Regions from separate parts of the Telluria sp. AZSoR62 genome, predicted to be linked through region 1. Evidence: predicted binding sites of a transcription regulator. Region 1 holds the regulator's gene; the other holds the start of a gene.
The links. Region 1 encodes sigma-54, which starts transcription at its own class of promoters, with help from an activator protein. Its sites were predicted from a motif close to TGGCANGNAANCTGCTTT; they were not measured.

Region 1 (3,634 bases):
TATTCTTCGGTAAAGAAGTCTTCCAGCAGCGCGCTGCCGCCCATCGGCCCGACCTGGCCCTTTTCGTGGAAGAAGCGGATGTCGCCACCCGCGCACAAGGCCTTCTCGCTGGTGCTGCCGATGACGACCGCGTCGATGCCGGCGTCAGTTTGCCAGTCGCGCAGGATCGCGGTGAGCGCGCGCACCATGTCGAGCGAGAGGGAGTTCAGGGCTTGCGGCCGGTCGAGCGTAATGACGCCGGTGCGGTTGGCGACGCGGGTCAGGACGGTGTCGGTCATGGAGATGCTCTGTGATCGAAAAGACATGCATTCTACAGAACAAAAGCGTGAAATTGGAAGCGTGCAAACGTAACAGTAAAGGGAGCGCCCAGCAAAAAGGGCGTCCCCTCAGACGCCCCTGCTGTCATTGCTGCTGTGCGTATTTACGCGACGGCGGCTTCGCCGGTATCCGGCAGGCGCTTGTGCGCCACGTGATTATGGTTTTGCAGCATGGACTTGTGCTTGATGACCTGGCGGTCCAGCCTGTCCATCAGCATGTCGATCGCCGCGTACAGGTCTTGCGCGGCGCTGGCCACATGCAAAATTTTTCCTGATACTTGCAGGTTGATCTCGGCTTTCTGCCGTTTTTCTTTTTCGGTGAGATTATCGATGGCGAGGAACACGTGGGTGTCGATCACGTGGTCGAAATGGCGGGTAATGCGCTCGAGCTTATTCTGAACGTATTCACGAATTGCGGGAGTCACTTCAAGATGATGACCACTGATTGTGAGGTTCATACACACTCCTTTGAAATGTTGCCCTGCCGGCACCACAAGGTAGGTGGGACAGTGCTTTACAGAGACTTGCGGAGGCTGACGGGAGGGATCTTGAGGGCTTCGCGGTATTTGGCTACCGTCCGGCGCGCAATGACCATACCTTGTTCCCCGAGCATTTCCGCGATCTTGCTGTCGGATAAAGGGTTCTTAGGGTCTTCTGCTCCTGTCAATTGCGCAATCAGCGCGCGGATCGCCGTGGAAGATGCTTCTCCCCCCGCTTCGGTGGCGACGTGGCTTCCGAAGAAGTATTTCAGTTCAAACATGCCGTGGGGGGTCAACATGTATTTCTGCGTGGTTACACGGGAAATAGTGCTCTCGTGTAGGCCTAGTGTATCAGCAATCTCGCGCAGCACAAGCGGACGCATGGCAACCGCGCCGTGGCTGAAAAAGTTGCGCTGGCGCTCAACAATTGCCTCGGCTACGCGCAGGATCGTGTCGAAACGCTGGCGCATATTCTTGATCAGCCACTTGGCTTCCTGCAGCTGTGCGCCCATCTGGCTCTCGCTTTTTCCCTGCTTGAGCAGGTTGGCGTAAAGCGAGTTCACGCGCAGCTTCGGCATCACATCCGGGTTCAGCATGACCGACCAGCCGCTCTTGGCGCGGCGTACGATCACGTCCGGCACCACGTAGTCCGAGGCAGCGGACGCAAAGGCCGCGCCGGGATGCGGATTGCACTGGCGGATGACGGCCTGGACCTCGCGCAGGTCTTCGTCGTCGCAGTCCAGCGCCTTCTTGAGCTTGGTGTACTCGCGCTGGGCGAACCAGCTCAGGTAGCCTTCGACGATGCTCAAGGCCAGGCGCCGCGTCACCATCGGCACGCCCGGCATGCGACGGATCTGCAGCGCCAGGCATTCGGCCGCGCTGCGGGCGCCGCAGCCGACCGGGTCCAGGCTCTGCACCAGCGCCAGCGCGCAGCGCAGCTCGTCCATCTCGATCTCGAGTTCGGCGGGCAGGCGCGCGTGGATGTCGTCCAGCGGCTCCTCCAGGTAGCCGTTGTCGTCCAGCGCATCGATCACCAGTTCGGCCAGCGCGCGGTCGCGCACGCCGCAGCCGGTGGTGCGAACCTGCTCGGCCAGGTGCTCGCGCAGCGACACGCTGCACGCTTCCAGCTGCGGGCGGCCGTCTTCGTCGTCGCCGCTCCTCGCGCCGCCGCCCTCGCCGCCCCAGTCGCCGTCAGGCTCGCCGCGGTCGCGGTCGCCGTCCTCGAAGCCGTCGGCATCGGGCTTGGCGGCCTCGCCTTCGCCGCCTTCCTGTCCCGGCTGCGCGGCCGGGGCTTCGGCGCTGGAGGGGGCGCTGTTGATGGCGCCGTCGGCCAGCAGCCGCACCGAGTGGTCGAGCGGATCGTCGAGCCGTTCGAGCAGCGGGTTATCGGTCAGTATCTGCTCGAGCTCCTGGTGCAGTTCGAGCGTGGACAATTGCAGCAGCCGGATCGACTGCTGCAGTTGCGGCGTGAGCGCCAGGTGCTGCGACGTGCGGAGTTGCAGGGACTGTTTCATGGTCACATGCGGAAGTGTTCGCCGAGGTAGACGCGGCGCACCGACTCGTCGGCGATGATGTCGTCCGGACGGCCCGAGGCCAGCACCGCCCCCTGGTTGATGATGTAGGCGCGGTCGCAGATGCCGAGCGTCTCGCGCACGTTGTGGTCCGTGATCAGGACGCCGATGTTGCGCTCCTTCAGGAAGCGCACGATGCGCTGGATCTCGATCACCGCAATCGGGTCCACGCCGGCAAAGGGTTCGTCCAGCAGCACGAAGCGCGGATTGGTAGCGAGTGCGCGTGCGATCTCGACGCGGCGGCGCTCGCCGCCCGACAGCGACAGCGCCGGGTTCTCGCGCAGCTTCTCGATCTGCAGCTCGGCCAGCAGGGTGTCCAGGCGCCCGTTGATCTCGTCCTTCGACAAGGCCTTGCCCTCGTTGGTGCGCTGCAGTTCCAGCACGGCGCGGATATTCTCTTCCACCGTCAGCTTGCGGAACACCGAGGCTTCCTGCGGCAGGTAGGACAGGCCCAGCACCGCGCGGCGGTGGATCGGCAGGCTCGAGATGTCGGTGCCGTTGATGTCGATCGAGCCGGCGTCCGACGGCACCAGGCCGACGATCATGTAGAACGAGGTGGTCTTGCCGGCGCCGTTCGGGCCCAGCAGCCCCACCACTTCGCCGCAATCGACCTGCAGCGACACGTCGCGCACCACCAGCCGCTTGCCATAGCTCTTTTGCAGGCCCTTGACGACCAGGGTGCTGCAGCCTTCGCGCACGCTCTTCTCCACCACCGTCATTGCTTGCCGCCTTCTGCAGGCGCAGCGCGGCGCGGGGCGATGATCAGGGTGCCGCGCCCGCCGCCGACCTTGCTCTGGCCGCTGGCGTCGTTGCGCACCTGGGCGACTTCCTTGCGGTTGTCGTAGGAGATGAAGGGACCCTTGATTTCGTTGGCCAGGCGGCCGTTTTCCAGTTCGCGCACTTCGGCGGCGGTGAACAGCTTCACCAGTTCGGCGCGCTCGTCGTACTCGATGCGCTGGGCCTGGCCCTCGACCCACAGGTCCGGGCCGCCGTCGCGCTTCTGGCGGAAGGTGGCCAGCTTGCCGGGGGCCGCGGTGAGCGTCACGCTCATGTAGCCTTCCGGCGTTTCCTTCACCTGGGCGCGGTCGGACTTGAGCACCAGGGTGCCGCGCGTGAGCACGACATTACCCGTCAGGATGCGGGTTTGCGTCACTTCGTCGACGTCCAGGGTGTCGAAGTTGATCACGGCCTGCTTGAGCGAATCGGCGCGCTCGGCAAGGGCGCCGAGGGAAGCCAGGCCAAGAAGGGCCGCAAGGATGATTTTTTT
Region 2 (3,634 bases), on a different contig from region 1:
CAATCTCGTCTACAAGAAAGTCCCTACAGCTGCGTCCTACAGCATGGACCACACATCGGTTAGCTATGTGTACGACCCGCGGGGCAAGCTAAGGCTTAAGTTCACTCACGCACAGAGCGCTGAAGCATGCGCAGCGGACCTGCGCAATATTCTGCGCTCGAGCTAAACAAAACAACAAAATAACATCACAATGAAATACGTCGTTCACCTGGCACTCGCCACCGCCTTTCTCCTGGATGGGAGCGCGCAAGGCCAGACCACGGTCGCCAATGCGTGGGTACGCGCAACCGTGCCGTATCAGAAGGCGACGGGCGCCTTCATGCAGCTGCGGTCCGCCAGTGGCAGCGCATTAGTCCACGTGGAGTCGCCCCTGACGCCCGATGTCGAGATCCACGAGATGGCAATGCAGGGAGACGTCATGCGGATGCGTCAGGTACCTGCCATCCGCCTGCCAGCCGGCGGGACGGTCGAGCTCAAGCCGGGCAGCTACCACGTTATGCTGCTGAACTTGCGCCAGCAGGTCAGGGCAGGAGACAGCGTACCACTGAGATTGGTGTTCGAAGGCCCGAACCGACGCAGGGAAACGGTCGAGATCCGGGCGGCAGTCCGTCCCCTCAATTCGGAGGCGATACCAGCCGCCTCCGGCGGATTGCCGAAATGAGCGTCTGCGGCCCAGTTCGGGCACTGGCGGTGCACGGACCGGGGATCCGGACTCAGGTGGAATCGCGCTCGCTGCGGCGGAGGAACAGCGGCGCCGGGTCGGCCGCGCTGCCCTGAATGGCGCTGTGCCATAGGCTGCGAAACTTGCTGGGTTCTGCCGCAACGATTTTCGACATTATAGGAGTAATGTCTTGCACTCAAAAAATGCCTACTTGGCAGACCCGCCTAGAGTAGAACGAGCTCCTTGCGCTCCGGTTCCTTGCCTACTGCAGGCCGTTTCAGACGCCCCATCGCAGCCGAATTGTGTATGCTTCAAAGAGCTCCGCGCCATTCTGCGCATGGCAGTTCTGAAAGAATCTATCGGCGAGAGGCGCATAAGGAGGTTTTCATGCAAGCGATTGATTTTATTGATGAGATACGGCCTGCAAAGCCGGGGAGACAGGTTCGATTCCTGTCCTCGCCTCCATTTTTACGGCCTCCTCCGAGGCTCGCGACAACACTCCGGCCTCGCGCTGTCAAGCGCCGAAAAAACCCGCCACGCAGGCGGGTTTTTCGTTTTGAACCTTACTGTTTCCGGTAGCGGCGAAGACTGCCGAGGCCAAGTGCACCAAGCGCGATCAGGGCCAGGCTTCCCGGCTCAGGTACGCCGTTAGGTTCGATGAACCTTGGGACCAGACGCCCGACATTGGAATACTGGGCTGGATTGAGATCCAGGTTGGCAGCCAGCAGGGGATCCACCGTCGCTTCGGTAGCCGAGCCGGCGTGGGTCCCCGAACTGGGATAGAAGCGGCAAGCTGGCGCGCAGAAATACACGGAACTGCTGTACACCGCGGAGTACGTGAATCCTCCTTGGCTGCTGCGCGAGAAATCGATGCGGAAGTCGGTGAACTGGTCGCCGCCGAAGGTGCTGCTCAGGCTGAAGTTGGTCGGCCCGTCATCGCGGAAATAGGTGGTCGCGCCGGTCAGTCGCGTCTCTCCCTCGCCACGCTGTTCGGCGGTCAAGGGCAGGTAGAACGCATTCGCCGTCGGCAGTCCGGCGAGTTCGACAGTGAGCCTGAAGTAGGCGACGGACTGGTCTTCCTCGCGCTGGACGACGTATCCGGAAACGGGACCACCGAGGTTGTACTGTATGTAGCCGGCAAACGCATCGAACGACACCAGGGAAGCGATAGCTGCGGCCAGGAGATGTTTGATCATGGATTTGTGCAGGTCAGGTTGGTAGTGCTTCAACTTCGATAGCAATCGCCGTGCCATCCAGTGATTACCTTATGCATTCAAGCACTTGACGTCCAGTTCCTCTCCCATCGGGGCCAGTTTGTCAAATTCCCCGACAGCCAGCCGCCGCTAGTTGAGCGGCGCCACCGCGACCTTGACCGACTTGTAGAAGACGCTGCTCCTGGCCTCGAAGCCGGAGTCGATGCCGAAGAAGACCCAGATAGTGCCGTCCTTGTCGCTTCGGACCACCAGCGGGGCGCTACTTGTCAGGGTCTTGGACTGGTACACCTGGGGCCCGCAATCGGCGACCGCGTTGGCCACGTTGCCCAGCACCTGGGAGGCCGGTCCGGGTGTGGCCTGGTTGCCGCGATCGATGTTGAGCACGTACTCGCCGCCGCTCAGCACGGTCTTCGGCTCCACCGGCGCCGCTCCTGCCACCACGTACACGCTCTCGCCGGGCGCGCCACCGACCCCGAAGCAACCCGCCGACTGGTTGGTCGCGATCTCGATCTCGAAGCTGAGCTTGTATTGGGTGGACGGCGCATAGCCGCCGAATCGCTTCTTGCTGTAGATGAACAGGTCGTCGCTGCGGTTGGTGCCGCCCGTGAAATACGCCGTTCCCGCCAGGGGAGCGGGCAGGGCGCGCAGCTCCCAGGCGACGTCGCCGGGGGCCGTGTCCTCGTGGTAGTCGGCGTAGCCGCCTTGCCAGCCGTCGAGGCCTTGCGCAAAGACCGTGGCGACCTGCGCCGGCGCCTGCGCCAGGTCGGCGCCGCCGCAGGCGGCCAGGATCGACGCGGACGCCATGGCGCCGCACAACAGGAGGAGTCTAGGGGTCATCGATTACTTGCCGAGCGTTGGGAGGGCTCAAGCGTAATCGAGGCGCCGGCCGGCAAATAGCGGGCATTTGTCGGCAATGTGTATGCAATGTTCTCCACCGCCGCATCTTGCGCCGGCGGCGCGCATGCCTACCCGGTGCTAGATATGCCGCTCCTTCGCATGCTTGTCGCACTCGGCGGCGCAGCGCTCGCAGGCGGCCTGGCAGTCGGCGCAGGTCTGGTGCATGGCGGCGTGCTCGGCGCACTTGGCGGCGCAGGCGCGGCAGATGTGGGCGCACAGGGCGCAGAAGTCGCCGTGGTGGTGCGAGCCGCGCGCCAGCACGTTCAGGGTCGCGGTGCAGATGTCGGCGCAGTCGAGGCTGATCAGGGCGCAGTCGTTCCTGCCCTCGCGTATGTCGGCGGCCGCGCAGGCCTGGCAGGCGCGCAGCGCGATCTCGCAGGCTTCGATGGCTGCCTGGATGTTGGCTTGTTCCGATCCGCCCATGGCAGGTCTCCTTGTTGGGTTGATAAGACACAGATCCTAGCCCAATGGTTTCTTGCCGAGCGTCCGATACCATCGTGCAATCACTCGCGGCCCAACGCTGGAAGCCATGCATGGTGAAATCCAGGCCGTTTTCCCCGGGCGGAGCAAGGCGCGGCATAATACGCTTCCCTGTTTGCCTGCCGCCTCCCATGAAGCTCCATTATCCGCGCCTGCCGCTCCCCCTGTTCCCCGCCCTGTTCGCGCTGTTGATGCTGGCCCTGTCCTGCATGCCGAAGGCGGCGCAGGCGCACGATCATTCCTACGGCACCCACGGCATGGCGCTGTTCGGCGACCGCGACGGGCTCTACCTGTCGCACCTGCCGCTGTTTCGCGCGCCGCACGGCCACCAGGTCGTGCTGAAGGTGCGCCTGGCCGATGCCCAGCTCGACCGCGCCCTGCG

Region 2: a site for sigma-54 is predicted at 1,896-1,913, ahead of AC3XQU_RS05710 (PEP-CTERM sorting domain-containing protein). Genes of this name have one in related genera too.

Annotation. Positions count from the first base shown of each region.
Region 1 covers NZ_JBYTST010000006.1:203,751-207,384, forward strand. The annotation lists gene AC3XQU_RS11810 (enoyl-CoA hydratase/isomerase family protein) at 1-278, opposite strand, end outside; gene hpf (ribosome hibernation-promoting factor, HPF/YfiA family) at 422-775, opposite strand; gene AC3XQU_RS11820 (RNA polymerase factor sigma-54) at 832-2,310, opposite strand; gene lptB (LPS export ABC transporter ATP-binding protein) at 2,313-3,086, opposite strand; gene lptA (lipopolysaccharide transport periplasmic protein LptA) at 3,083-3,634, opposite strand, start outside.
Region 2 covers NZ_JBYTST010000002.1:531,152-534,785, reverse strand. The annotation lists gene AC3XQU_RS05720 (SCO family protein) at 1-166, shown strand, start outside; gene AC3XQU_RS05715 (copper chaperone PCu(A)C) at 191-661, shown strand; gene AC3XQU_RS05710 (PEP-CTERM sorting domain-containing protein) at 1,225-1,857, opposite strand; gene AC3XQU_RS05705 (hypothetical protein) at 2,005-2,712, opposite strand; gene AC3XQU_RS05700 (four-helix bundle copper-binding protein) at 2,851-3,195, opposite strand; gene AC3XQU_RS05695 (hypothetical protein) at 3,384-3,634, shown strand, end outside.